DNA from 3 places in the Paraburkholderia sp. EB58 genome. Region 3 is predicted to be linked to each of the others. Evidence: riboswitches for the same ligand, from Rfam matches in the RefSeq annotation. Region 3 holds a riboswitch; each other region holds the start of a gene.
What was found. A riboswitch is a leader RNA that binds a small molecule or an ion and turns the genes downstream of it on or off. The one in region 3 is predicted to bind fluoride.
Positions count from the first base shown of each region.

Region 1 (4,185 bases), on a different contig from region 3:
GCGGGCCTGGGCAGCGGTAACAAGGGAACCCAGTACATTTTGCGCAAACCCCGCGATAAGGATCCTAACTTTCTGAAGCGTCTGCTCGTGAAACGGCCGCCTTCGCTGACGTTTCGTATTGCTGATCGCGATGAGAACGGCGCCCGGGCGCTGGCGGATCTGGAGGCGCGCGGCATCAATCTCGTTGCCAACGCGCTTGCGCAATCGGTCGACCACATACTCAGCTTCTTCACGATGCTGCGTACCGAACTCGCCTTTTACATCGGTTGCATCAACTTGCATGCTGACTTGAAGCGGCGCTGCCTCCGCGTGTGCGTTCCCGTTCCACTGCCACGCAACGACAGGCAACTGGCTTGTGACGGTTTGTATGACGCGAGTCTGGCGCTGCGTATGGAGCACGCGCCAGTCGGCAATGACGTACGCGGGGACGGCATGGAGCTGCTCATCATCACTGGTGCCAATCAGGGCGGCAAGTCGACGTTCCTGTGCGCTGTCGGGTTGGCGCAGGTCATGATGCAATGCGGGATGTTCGTTGCGGCTGAGTCGTTCTCCGCGAACGTGTGCGACGGAATCTATACGCACTATAAACGCGAAGAAGATGCGTCGATGCAAAGCGGCAAGCTCGACGAGGAACTCCGGCGCATGAGTGAGATCGTTGAGCGCATCCAGGAACACTCGCTGCTATTGAGTAATGAGTCGTTCGCCGCCACCAACGAGCGCGAGGGGTCCGAGATCGCGCGACAGATCATCGCGGCATTGCTGGAAAAGCACGTAAAGATCGTGTTCGTGACGCATCTGTACACGCTGGCTCACGCACTATACGAGCGAAGAACGCAAGACATGATGTTCCTGAGAGCGCAGCGAGAGCCTGACGGCGAGCGCACCTTTAAGCTGACCGAGGCCGAGCCTCTTCAAACCAGTTATGGGGAAGACTTGTACAGGCAGATATTTTTGTCGCAGCGAGGCGGTCAAACGGACGTTGCGTCTGCCCCAGTGCCCGATTGCCTGGCGAAAGCCGGGTAGCGCGCGAGGCGGGAAACTGCGATGGCGCTATATTGCACCGCACAAAGAAACATCGCGACACCCATGAACTAGAATGAATCAAGCGGCGACCATTGCGCGGCGGAGGTGCACCATGAACGGCTATCAACTCACTTTTTATACCGAGAAGAACCGTAAGCACGGCCATCAGACGGTATGCGAGTGGCTGCTGCATGAGGTCCCCAAACTGGGCATTCGTGGCGCAACCGTCATCAATTGCGCTGAGGGCATCGGCCACGCCGGTGCGCATCATGCTGCGCATGTGCTCAAGCTCACCGATCAGCCGGTACAGATCATCCTTGCCGTCACTGAAGAAGAGGCCGAGCGGTTACTGGATCTCGTGCGCACCGAACAGGTACACGTCTTTTATATGCGCTTTCCCATTGAGTTCGGTCTGATTGGCGAGGACATCCCGCACAAGCCATCAAAGCACTTTTCCCTCTTCGGTCGCTCGACAGGATAAGTGGCAATACTGACTTTGCATGCGCCGGAGCGTCTCCTATACTCGAAACTGACTTTTGTGGAGATGGCATTCCTCCCTAACCGCCGCTAGTGGTCTTCGCGGCTAATGATGCCTACAGGGTCCCCGGGCGCTTCGGGGCCGGTAGGCATTTTTCAGCCGGCTCGCCATTTCGAGCTTCTCGGGGCATATCGTTGCCTACAAGAATGCAAAAACATGAGATGCGCAAGCGAGTCGCCGTGCAGCTATCGTTGCCGCTCCCGTTCGCACGCTTTGCCGGGTTTTCCCTTGGCGGCTCGCGCGTGCTCTGAGACGCCGCATACCCTGGTTCGGCCGCCTTCCGTTTTCACGGAGGCGGGATGAGCGCGCGCGACGTTGCACTCCAGATCGCCCAGGTGGTGACCGTCATTGCGCTGTCACCGCTTCTGCAGGGCGTCATTCTCCAGTGGGAGGAGCGCGTGCAGCGCGCACGCGGTCCGGGCATCTTCCAACCGTATCGCGACTTGTGGAAGCTTTTCCACAAGCAGCTCGTCGTACCGAACACCGCCTCCTGGATTTACTGGACTGCACCGGTCGTCGCCTTCACCTGCATGCTCACGGTACCGATCCTTATCCCGGTGCTCACCGACTTCCCCCTGCCGCTTTCCGATATGGGCGACATCCTTGGCGGCGGCCTGATCCTCACGCTGGGGTCGTTTGCGGTGGTGTTGGCGGGGCTGGACTCGGGTAGTGCCTATGGCGGCATCGGATCGAGCCGCTCGGTGATGCTCGGCATTCTCGCGGAGCCGACGCTGATCCTCGTGCTGGTCGGCATCACGCTGCTCGCAAAGGCCATGTTGCCGTTCGTCGTGAACCACCTGCTGGTGGCGCAGCCTTCCGTCTACTGGAGTCCGGCGCACCTGTTGCTCGTTTTCGCCTTTTTCGTCCTGCTCCTCGTCGAAACGGACCGCCTGCCGATTCACTCGAGTACGCATATCGAGGTGTACATGATCGAGGAGGCACGGATTCTCGAGTATTCCGGACCGCTGCTTGCGTTGCTCAAATGGGCGTCGATGATGAAGCAGTTCATTCTCTACACCATCTTTTGCAACGTGCTGACGTTGCCATGGGGGCTGTCACAGAAGGGGACTGCGCTCGGTGCACTCGGTGCCGCGGTGGGGCTTTTCCTGCGCATGCTGCTGGTCGCGCTCGTGGTTGTGCTCGTCGAAACGGCGCAATCGAGGTTGCGCTTCTTCCGGTATCAGGAGCCGCTTGCCGCTTCGTTCATGCTGGCGGTGCTTGCGATCGCCGCCAACCAGCTTCGGTGACACGAGATGCTGCTCGCCCACCTGAGTCCGCTCGCCGCGTCCCTGTTCAGCCTGCTGTCGATCGGCAGTCTCCTGCTGGCGTTCGTGATGCTGGGCTCGCGCTGGCTGAAGGACTATCTGCTCGCGTTCATGGCCGAGTCGTGGCTGATTGCAGCGCTCTCAGGCGCGGTGGGCTACTACGGCAATTATCACGAGCTGTATCTGATTGCACTGCTGACCGCATTCTTTCGCGGCCTGGTGCTGCCGTATCTCATCTGGCGAATCATCATCAGGCTCGCGGTCGAGCGGGAATTGCACGTGATCCTTCAGCCGAGTTCAAGCCTGGTTCTGGGTGCGCTGCTGGTGCTGTTCGCCTTTGTCGTGTCGAACCATCTGGGCAACGCGCTGGGTCTCGGCGGTACCGTTGTCGTGCTGGCACTCACGGTAATGCTTTCGATGAAACTCATCGGCTTTCTGATGCTGGCGGTCCGTCATGAGGCGATCAGCCAGGTGCTTGGCCTGCTGATTCTGGAGAACGGCATTTTTCTCGGTTCCCAGATACTCGTACCTGGCATGCCCATGCTGATCGAACTGGTGTTGCTGTTCGATCTCCTCGTCATCGTTGTGAGCTTTGGGGTATTGGTCCGTTACCTGGTGGCGCACGTCGGCAGTACGAGCAGCCGTGAACTCAGACGGCTGGTGGGGTAGCCATGATCGAAACGTGGAGCGTCACGATCGTTGCTGCGCCGCTTGTGGTCGCCGCGATTTGCGCTGTCAGCCGGCACGCGCGCATCGCTGAGTACGCGAATCTGGCCGCTTCGGTCGTCTGCGTGGTTGCGGCAATTTCACTGGCGTGTATCGTCAGGAATCCACATCGATTTATGCACGGCTACGTGATGGTGGATGCGCTGGCCGCCTGGACGCTGCTCTGTACCGCGCTGGTATATTGCCTCGCCTCTATCTACGCGGTGGGCTACATGCGCCTGCTCGCCGAGGAGCGGCCGCGGCTGCCGAACTTCTATGCGCTCTTTGCGCTTTTTGCGGCGACGATGGTCTGCGGGCCGATCATGAACAATATCGGCGTCTACTGGATTGCGATTGAATTGACCACGCTCGTCAGCACTTTCCTCGTGGGTTTCGAGCGCGGTCAGGCGGCGATCGAAGCGGCGTGGAAGTACATCATCGTGGTGTCCGCAGGGATCAGTCTCGCACTGCTTGGAACGGTGCTTTTCTATTGGGCCGGCAGTCTGGTCATTGGTCCCACTTACGACATGACGTGGGACGTGCTGCGCCGGGCGGCTCCCAGCATGAATCCCGCGTTGACCCAAATGGCGTTCCTGCTTGTGCTGGTGGGCTACGGCACGAAGGCCGGGCTGGCGCCGATGCACACCTGGCTGC
Region 1 covers NZ_JBNDMQ010000003.1:111,478-115,662, reverse strand. The annotation lists gene P3T40_RS05655 (MutS-related protein) at 1-1,023, shown strand, start outside; gene P3T40_RS05650 (DUF190 domain-containing protein) at 1,136-1,504, shown strand; fluoride riboswitch at 1,555-1,626, shown strand; gene P3T40_RS05645 (respiratory chain complex I subunit 1 family protein) at 1,861-2,808, shown strand; gene P3T40_RS05640 (hydrogenase) at 2,815-3,495, shown strand; gene P3T40_RS05635 (hydrogenase 4 subunit F) at 3,498-4,185, shown strand, end outside.
Region 1: another riboswitch for fluoride. It lies ahead of P3T40_RS05645 (respiratory chain complex I subunit 1 family protein); the one in region 3 lies ahead of crcB (fluoride efflux transporter CrcB).

Region 2 (4,185 bases), on a different contig from region 3:
GCCTCCGTTGAACTTAAGCTCCTTGAGACAGCGCTGGATCGTCGAGAAATAGTCGTCCGTCAACTCGCCCTGGATCATCGAGAAAAACCGCACAAATCCTTCCGACTGAAAGCTCGCTGTTTGCAGGTCAGCCAGACTCCTCAGTTTCTTCAGCACGCCAACGAATTGCTGGATCAACTCCCGGGAACCATGCAACACCGAACTGGGCGACGCGGTAAAGAAGCTGTAGTAGCTCTTCTTTTCGATTTCGATCGCTTCGAGCGCGATGGCGTGGAGCTGCCGCACCACGGCTTCGTTGATGATGCAGTCGTTGAGGATCGCCTGGCGCCAGGCGATTTCGTCCGGCTCGACTGAGCTCACCACAACGACACGCCTGACGATCTCGAGAATAAACGCGTCCCCGCTGGCCATTGACTGATATAGCGTGTTCAGCCCAAGGTCCCGCACCAGCGCTTCCTCGTTCCAGCCAGGCTCGCGGTGCAAGTTCAAATCGCGGTCTTTGTACAGGAGATGTGCCTTCATAGCCCAAGCCGCTCCTTCAGACGGTCATAGCTCAGGCCGTAGTGCTCGGCAATCGACGCCGCATAAGCGCGACCGTCGGCCGCCCTCCTCCTTACCCGATACGTGCGGGAAGCCGGATCTCCAGGCTTGATTTCGCTCGCCATGCTCACCGCCTGCGCACCCAGATTCGCAAGCTCATCGATGAAAGTCACGCAAACGCACAATGCGCCGCGTTCCAATATCTCACCGATGATCTTCTTGCTCAGGAAAAGTGCATCCGTCAGCGTCGTTGAACTGAATATCTCGTTCATGATGACGACGCTGCGCGAGCTTGCGTTCGCCACGATCTGATGGACCCGCATCAGGTCGTCTTGCAGCTCGCCGCGCAAGTCTTTCGTATTTTCTTCGTGCTCGAAATGCGTGAAAAGCCGGTCGTAGAGAAAGAGTGCAGCGCTTCGACCGGGGATAGGACAGCCAACCTTTGCCAGATAGTGCAGTTGGCCGAACAGACGCGCAAAGGTCGTCTTGCCACCGTTGTTGGGACCCGATACGACGATGAGACGCTCTTCGCCATCGAGACGAAAGTCGTTGCATACGACCTGCCGGTGTTCGGTCACGAGCTTGTGCGCGAGCGCCAGATCGAACGTCTCATTGCCATGCACTGCTTTACTGCCGGACGAGACACGCGGGTAGCAAAAGTTCAGGCCCGCCGCTTTGCAGACGCCTATGTAGTCGCGGTAGGCAAGATAGAACTGGACTTCACGGTCGAATGTCTGGATCGTGGCATCGAGATAGTTGGCGTGATTCGAGCAAAACGTTACGGCCTCCGTGAACACCTGCGGATGCAGTTGCGCAACGAAATCGAGTACATGTGCCTCGACGTGGTTCATTTCCAGCCAGTCGCGCAGCTCAACGCGGTGGTCCTTGACAGCACTCTGCTTGAATCGCTCGAAGATGCCCAGCACTTCGGCGCTGTAGTCGGCTTCCCCGTCGTAGTCTTGCACCGTCACCGCGCTGCCCTTGATGCGCACGCAATATCGGATCGCCGAGAGGCGTCTCCTGATTTCGGCAGCCTCATGTATCAGCAACCGGAAGCGCTCCGACGCGACGTACCCGGCCAGATAGAGCTGGAATCCACGCAGCCCTTTCGACCGCGGCGAGGCCGCCGGCAACGCGCGATCGAAGTTCAGAAGCGTTTCGCCGTAGACCGCCACGGCTTCCATGAACCACCAGGTTTTCTGGAGCCGATAGTAGAGCTTCTCCGCTTGAGCAAGGTATTCACGCACTTTGCGCATACCTTGAGCGAAGGCTTCGATACTGTCGAGTACGTCCGCGTTGTCGAGGTCTTGCATGACCTCATGGCGGTATGCGATCGCTTCCTCGCGCGATAACTCGGCATAAAAGAACGGCTTCAGGTTGTAGTTATTTCGGCCGAGTGTGACGGCCGAGACAATCTGATCGAGGTTGAGATCGCCAAAGAAATCCGGTTCCAGCGCGTCATCGCGTTTTGGACCGTCCTGCGGCGTTTCGAAAAGGATGCTGTGAAAGGCCATGCCTACCCTCTCCCTGCGTGCACGGCCACGCATTCGACCGCAATCTACGAAGCGGGCAAACGTGGTCGGTACGGCGAATCGGACTGGGAGGGGTGCCTGCTTGGCAATGGCGCACGCTTGCGGGAAGCGAAGCGAGTCGAAGTATGCCCACAGTGCCCGAGTCCAGGCCTGTAGGCATCATTAGCCCCTAGGGGCGGTTTTGGAGGAATGCCATCTCCACATCAGATTTCAGTGTATGCCGCGCAACACCAGGAAGCAAGCCGCTGCCCCCTATCGCCCAGCCACACGCATACGCGGCGCAATCCGCTTGCGCGCATGCTCGAAGCGCAGTGACGCAGCTGCACCCGCCACGTTTTCACGCACCGGCAGCGCGCTCACCTTGCTGCGGGCCTGATAGCGGCGCCGCACGAGATATACCGGCCGCTCTTTTGACTCGTAGTAGATGCGCCCAATGTATTCGCCGATCACACCGATCCCGATCAGCTCGATGCCGCCCATGAAGAGCAACACGCACAGCAGCGACGCATAGCCCGGTACCGGATTGCCGAGCAGCAGCGTGCGCCCGATCATGAAGCCACCATAGACGAAAGACAACGCGGCGATCGCGAGGCCAATATACGTCCAGCACCGCAGCGGCACCGTGCTGAAGCTTGTGATGCCTTCGAGCGCGAAATTCCACAGCCGCCATCCCGAGAATTTCGAATGACCGGCGCTGCGTGCTTCACGTTGATACTCGACGATCACGGTGCGATAGCCCACCCACGCGAACAGCCCCTTCATGAAGCGGCGCCGCTCCGGCAGGCGCTTCAGCGCGTTGACCACCTGGCGGTCCATCAGCCGGAAGTCACCGACGTTCTCCGGTACCTTCAGATCGGACAGCGCATTGTGGACGCGGTAGTACAGCGCGGCCGCAGTGCGCTTGGCAAACGAATCGCATGCGCGGTTAGTCCGTTTTGCCGCGACCACTTCGGCGCCTGCGCGCCAGTGTTCGATCATCACAGGAATCAGGCTGGGCGGATCCTGCAGATCAGCGTCGATCGGGATCACCGCGTCGCCGAGCGCCTCGTCGAGGCCCGCCGTCAGCGCCGCCTCCTTGCCGAAGTTGCGCGTGAGGTCCACCACCCGCACCCGCGCGTCTTTCGCGCTGGCTGCGATCAGCTTGTCGAGCGTTGTATCGCTGCTGCCGTCGTTCACGCAGACGATCTCGAAGCGAATCCCTTCGATCGCTTCCAGCACCGGCACGATCTGTGCAAAGAAATGATCGACGGCTTCGCCTTCGTTGTAGAACGGCACAACCAGCGAAATCAGATTTCTAGTGTTATGTGTGGACATGATGCCCCCCTTCCCCGTTAAATCAATTGTTTTTACTGGCACTTAACGCTGCAATCCTTGAAACGGTACGAGCGACGGCTCGGATTGCACGTCACCGCCTTCCAGCACCGCGGGTTCCCGCCGCTCCTGCGCGATCCGCCGCATCAACATCCAGAGCGTCGCCGCAACCACGAGCGGCATGAATTGAAATTTCAGTTGCATCACCACGAAGACGCCCGCAATGGGCACAAACCACAGCCCCACCAGCCACTCGCGCTCATAGCGCTTCCAGCCGCGGGCGAGTCCGTGCCGCACGCACCATGCGATCAGCATGCCTAACCAGGTGAGGTCGTAGTCGAACAGATAGGGGCTGACGAGCAGACTCGCGCAGATCAACACTGCGGCGCGCAGCTCATAGGAACACTCGCGGCCCCATGCGTTGCACACTGCCGCTGCGCCAATCAATGCGGCTGCGCCCTGTGCTGTATAGGCCCATGCGGCAGGAACGTGCGCTAGCGTTGCCAGCGCGAACACGGTCGGGATCCGTGCAAGCGCCGCACGGCCTGACTCGACGAAACCGGCAATCATGCCCGCGTTGTGCAGAAAGGCCGCCAGCGTCCCCGTGCCGAACGCCAGTACGGACACCACAAGCAGGACCGCTGCCGTCGCCGCCATCGCAGCAAGCACGCGCCAGGACCGCGAACACAACAACGCAAGCGGAAACAGCACGGCCAGATGTGGCTTGATGCATAGCAATCCCAAACAGATGCCGGCGAGCACGGGTTGACGCCGCAACAACACCAGACCAATTCCCGCGATG
Region 2 covers NZ_JBNDMQ010000003.1:115,675-119,859, forward strand. The annotation lists gene P3T40_RS05655 (MutS-related protein) at 1-522, opposite strand, end outside; gene P3T40_RS05660 (MutS-related protein) at 519-2,054, opposite strand; fluoride riboswitch at 2,219-2,281, opposite strand; gene P3T40_RS05665 (glycosyltransferase) at 2,325-3,386, opposite strand; gene P3T40_RS05670 (glycosyltransferase family 87 protein) at 3,429-4,185, opposite strand, start outside.
Region 2: another riboswitch for fluoride. It lies ahead of P3T40_RS05660 (MutS-related protein); the one in region 3 lies ahead of crcB (fluoride efflux transporter CrcB).

Region 3 (4,185 bases):
GATGCGTAACGATTGAACGCCGGGCGGCGCCGGCGTCGTACCGATTTCGACACGCCCGTCGCGCGACGCATCGAGATAGTTGATCGCATTGCCCACCAGATTCGCGAACACCTGCTCGAGCGCAGTCGGATCGCCCCACACCGACGGCAGATCGTGGACGACCACGCGTGCCCGGCGCGCCCGGATCGACACCTGCATCGCATCGATCACACGCTGGACGATGTCGCGCACATGCACCTGCTGGCGGCGGTACTCGACGCGGCCGACGCGCGAGAGCCGCAACAGCGCGTCGATGATGTGCGACGCGCGCAGCACCGCGGTTTGCAGATAATGCAACGCCTCGCCGATATCCTCGTCGACCAGTTGCTCGATATGTTGCCGCCGTGCCGCCGTGAGCGACGACTGCCGGACCGCTGCGCGCAGGTCGTCGCAAGCATGAATCAGTTCCTTCGAGAATCCCTGCAGGTTGACGAGCGGCGCGCGCAGATCGTGCGACACGCTGTAGATGAACATCTCGTTTTCCTGGGTCTGCTGACGCAGCGTCTCGTTGATGGCCGCCAATTCATTCGCGCGGCGCGCGAGATCGGACTGGAAACGAGCCTGGATGCGCTCCGCCTCGAGCAGGCGGCGGCTCGTCTCGTGCAGCGTCTGATCGAGCCGGGCGATTTCATCGGAGCCGCGGTCGATCGGCGCGAGCGGTTCATTGCTGGCGAGCCGTACGGCGTTGTCGGAGAGCAGCGCCAGCCGCCCACGCACGCCGCGCGTAAAAAGCCACACGGCCAGCGCGACAAACAGTAGCGAACCCAGCACGGCGGCCACCACCAGAATCTGCTGCCGCTCGCGCGCAGCCTCGGCCTCGGTGGAACGTTGCGTGTCGAGGAGTCGCTCCTCGTTCTGGAATGCCGCGATCTGGGCACGGAAACGGTCGAGCACGTCGGTACTCGCCAGCTCGCTGAACCGTTCGATGACGTCGCGCCGGCGCCCGGAATGCAACAGGTCCTGCACGCGGTCCGACCATTGCCGGTACGCCTGCACGGATTGGCGGATCTGCACCGCGCGTTCCACCTGCACAGGGTTGTCGGCCACCAGATCGGCCAACTGGTCGATGCGCCGGTCGATGTCCATCCACAGCGCCACGGGCGTCGTGACGTCGGCGTCGTTGCTGAGCACTGCGCCGCGCAGACGCACCGAGTCGAGCAGCACCGGCTCCAGAATCGCCGTGGTCTGGCGCAGCACATCCTCGCTGTGGGTCGCCCAGCGCTCAGCCTGCGCGGCATCCACCTGTGCCTTGACCAGCCCCGAAAGGAGAGCGAGCTCAAACACGGCAGGAATCGCGATCAGCAACAGCCCTTTGGTTGTCAGTCTCATGCGTACGCGAAGGAGTTCAGGAGCCCGGCAGGCCGCGCAGGGGACAGTACATTATGTCGGCGTTTGCCCTCGATGACAAAGGCTGTCAGCGTGGCGAGCTGCCCGGCGGCATGGTATCGCTCACTCCGCGCCCGGTGCGTCGACACGCCCCATGCGTGCCGCATTGGCCGGCCCCGCACCCTCGGCGCCACCCCACCTGTCCCCGCATGCTGCGTCGATGATAAAATCGCCCGTTGGAGATGGCATTCTCCTTTAACCGCCCGTGTAGGGCTGATGATGCCTGCATGCCCGGATGATTGCGGACACAACGTATCTGCGCTCACCCCGGTTTGTCGACCTTGCGACCTGGCCAGGCGTCCTTCCATGTATTTATCTATTCTTGCAGTGGGTATTGGCGGTGCATTGGGTTCACTGTTCCGCTGGTTTCTCGGTATCCGTCTGAACGGGGTGTTCCCCGCCCTGCCGCTTGGCACCCTTGCCGCCAACATAATCGCTGGTTACGTGATCGGGGTCGCCGTGGCGTTTTTTGCCCGCTTGCCGGAGCTCGCGCCTGAATGGCGACTGTTCGTCATTACCGGTCTGATGGGTGGCCTGTCCACGTTTTCCACCTTCTCTGCCGAAGTCGTGCAGCGCTTGCAGGAAGGCCGTCTCGGCTGGGCCGCAGGTGAAATTGCCATCCACGTATCGACTTCGCTGATCATGACGGTGCTTGGAATTGCAACCGTATCGCTCGTGTCGCGCTAATCCATAGGAAGCTATTTCTTACGTTTCGTTAGGATCTGGGCTTCCTGGCGGCTGGGCACTTAACCGCGCCCGCACCCTTTTGAGAGTCGACCGGCTCCAACTTCACCGCAAGTCGCGCAACCTTCCCGTCCCGCTCCAAGCCGCGGAAATAGTAATAATTTCCTTCGCGCTTTACCCGTTGTGCTAACGACTTGTTGCACCCGCAATTCGACATGATTGAGTAACGAATCATGGTGTCGGGTTATTCCATTCGTCTAAAAAAATTTAATCCTGTCAAATTTTTTTGAATACGGCATTGTGCGGTCATCGTTTCTTAAGACTCGGATGGCAAGCGTCTTGCAAGATCTTGTCAGCAAGTAAAGGCGACGACGTGGCGCAATAAGCAACGACATGCAAATCGAAAAGTAAACGTAATTATTTTGTTAAGGATACCTAAGAATTATGAGGTCATGAGGAGCACGGATGAGTTCGACGTCGTGAATGGAACGAGGCGCAATACAGATAGTGCCCAACGGGATAAGAACCGCCGCGCAACGCAATCGGGAAAGGTGGATTGCCTGGTCTTAACGCGGGTTGTCGTAAATCGAGCTGGAGCGGTTCATAAGACTGCTCTACGCACAACAGGTGTGGCCTTACTAATAAGTATGGGGGAAAGATGAAGCAAAGAGTTTTGGCGGTTGCGATCAAGAGAATAATCTGGGCCGAACTTGCATTGTCAGCCGCGCTCGCCGTACCGGCGCTCGCACAAAGCCAGCCGGCTACAACGGGGACGACGCCCCCTGCCGAAGCCACGGGTGGCGCGGAGTCTCCCGCCCCGGCTACAGGCGCGGCCCAAAGTGGCACAGCAGGCACAACGGGCAAAGCGGCCACAACTGGCAAAACCGCCACAGCGACCACGGTCAAGCAACTGCAGACGTTCCAGGTGACTGGCTCGCTAATCCGCAGCTCGGACAAGGTCGGCTACAACCAGGTGCAGACCGTCAGCCAGAAGGACATCCAGGACAGCGGCGCGAACAGCGTCGCCGACTACCTGCGCTCTACCACCGCCAATTCGGCGAATAGCTGGAGCGAAGGACAAACCGGCAACTTTGCGCCGGGCGCTGCGGGTCTCGCGCTGCGAGGTCTGAGCGAGAAATATACGCTGGTGCTGATCGACGGACAGCGCGTCGCGCCGTTCGCGTTCTTCTCGAATAGCGTGGACAACTTCTTCGACCTGAACACGCTGCCGCTCAACGTCATCGACCGGGTCGAGATTGTGAAGACCGGTGCTGTGTCGCAATACGGCTCCGACGCTGTTGCGGGCGTGGTCAATATCATCACGAAGCACGATTATCAGGGCCTGCAGCTCGACGGCAGTTACGGCAGTTCGGTCAGCAACGGTGCGGGTAACGGCACAACCAAGTTCAGCGTGCTCGGCGGTTTCGGCGATCTGAACTCCGACCGCTTCAACATCACGGCGGCGGCCAGCGTCTATCAGGACGCCGGCTCCACGCTCGCCGATCGCGATTCAACCTCAGCGCAGGATTTCACCGGCATGCCGGGCGGTCTGTCGCTGCTCGCACCGTCGTTCTGGAATACGCCTAATGGTCCGCAGGCATTGAGCAATTGTCCGTTCGGCGGCTCGGTGCACCCCGCGGCAAGCAATTTTCTCGGCGCCTTCTCGGGAGGCCCCGGCACGGTGTGCGCGTTCAACACCGCAAATAGCACTTCGATCGAGCCGCAAACACAACGCCTGAGCGCGAAGGTCCATGCGGACTTCAAGATCGACGATACGACCACCGCTTTCGCCGACCTGTGGGAAAGCCACAACGAGACCACGTACAACCTTGGCCTCGATGGCAACATCGTGGGCAGCCCGCAAACGCCGACGCTGGTATTAGGCCCGGGAGGGATATTCACTCCGTTCAATAACGTCGTCCCGGTGAGCAACCAGTTCAACACGACGGGCGCCGCGACACCGCTAACCTATGCATTCCCCAACACCGTGGCCGAAAGGACCGACGCCAACTACTGGCGCGCGTCCACCGGCGTCAAAGGATCGTTCACGCTGCCCTACGGCGACTGGGACTGGGC
Region 3 covers NZ_JBNDMQ010000022.1:11,852-16,036, reverse strand. The annotation lists gene P3T40_RS27685 (sensor histidine kinase) at 1-1,368, opposite strand, end outside; fluoride riboswitch at 1,595-1,658, shown strand; gene crcB (fluoride efflux transporter CrcB) at 1,732-2,112, shown strand; gene P3T40_RS27675 (TonB-dependent receptor) at 2,768-4,185, shown strand, end outside.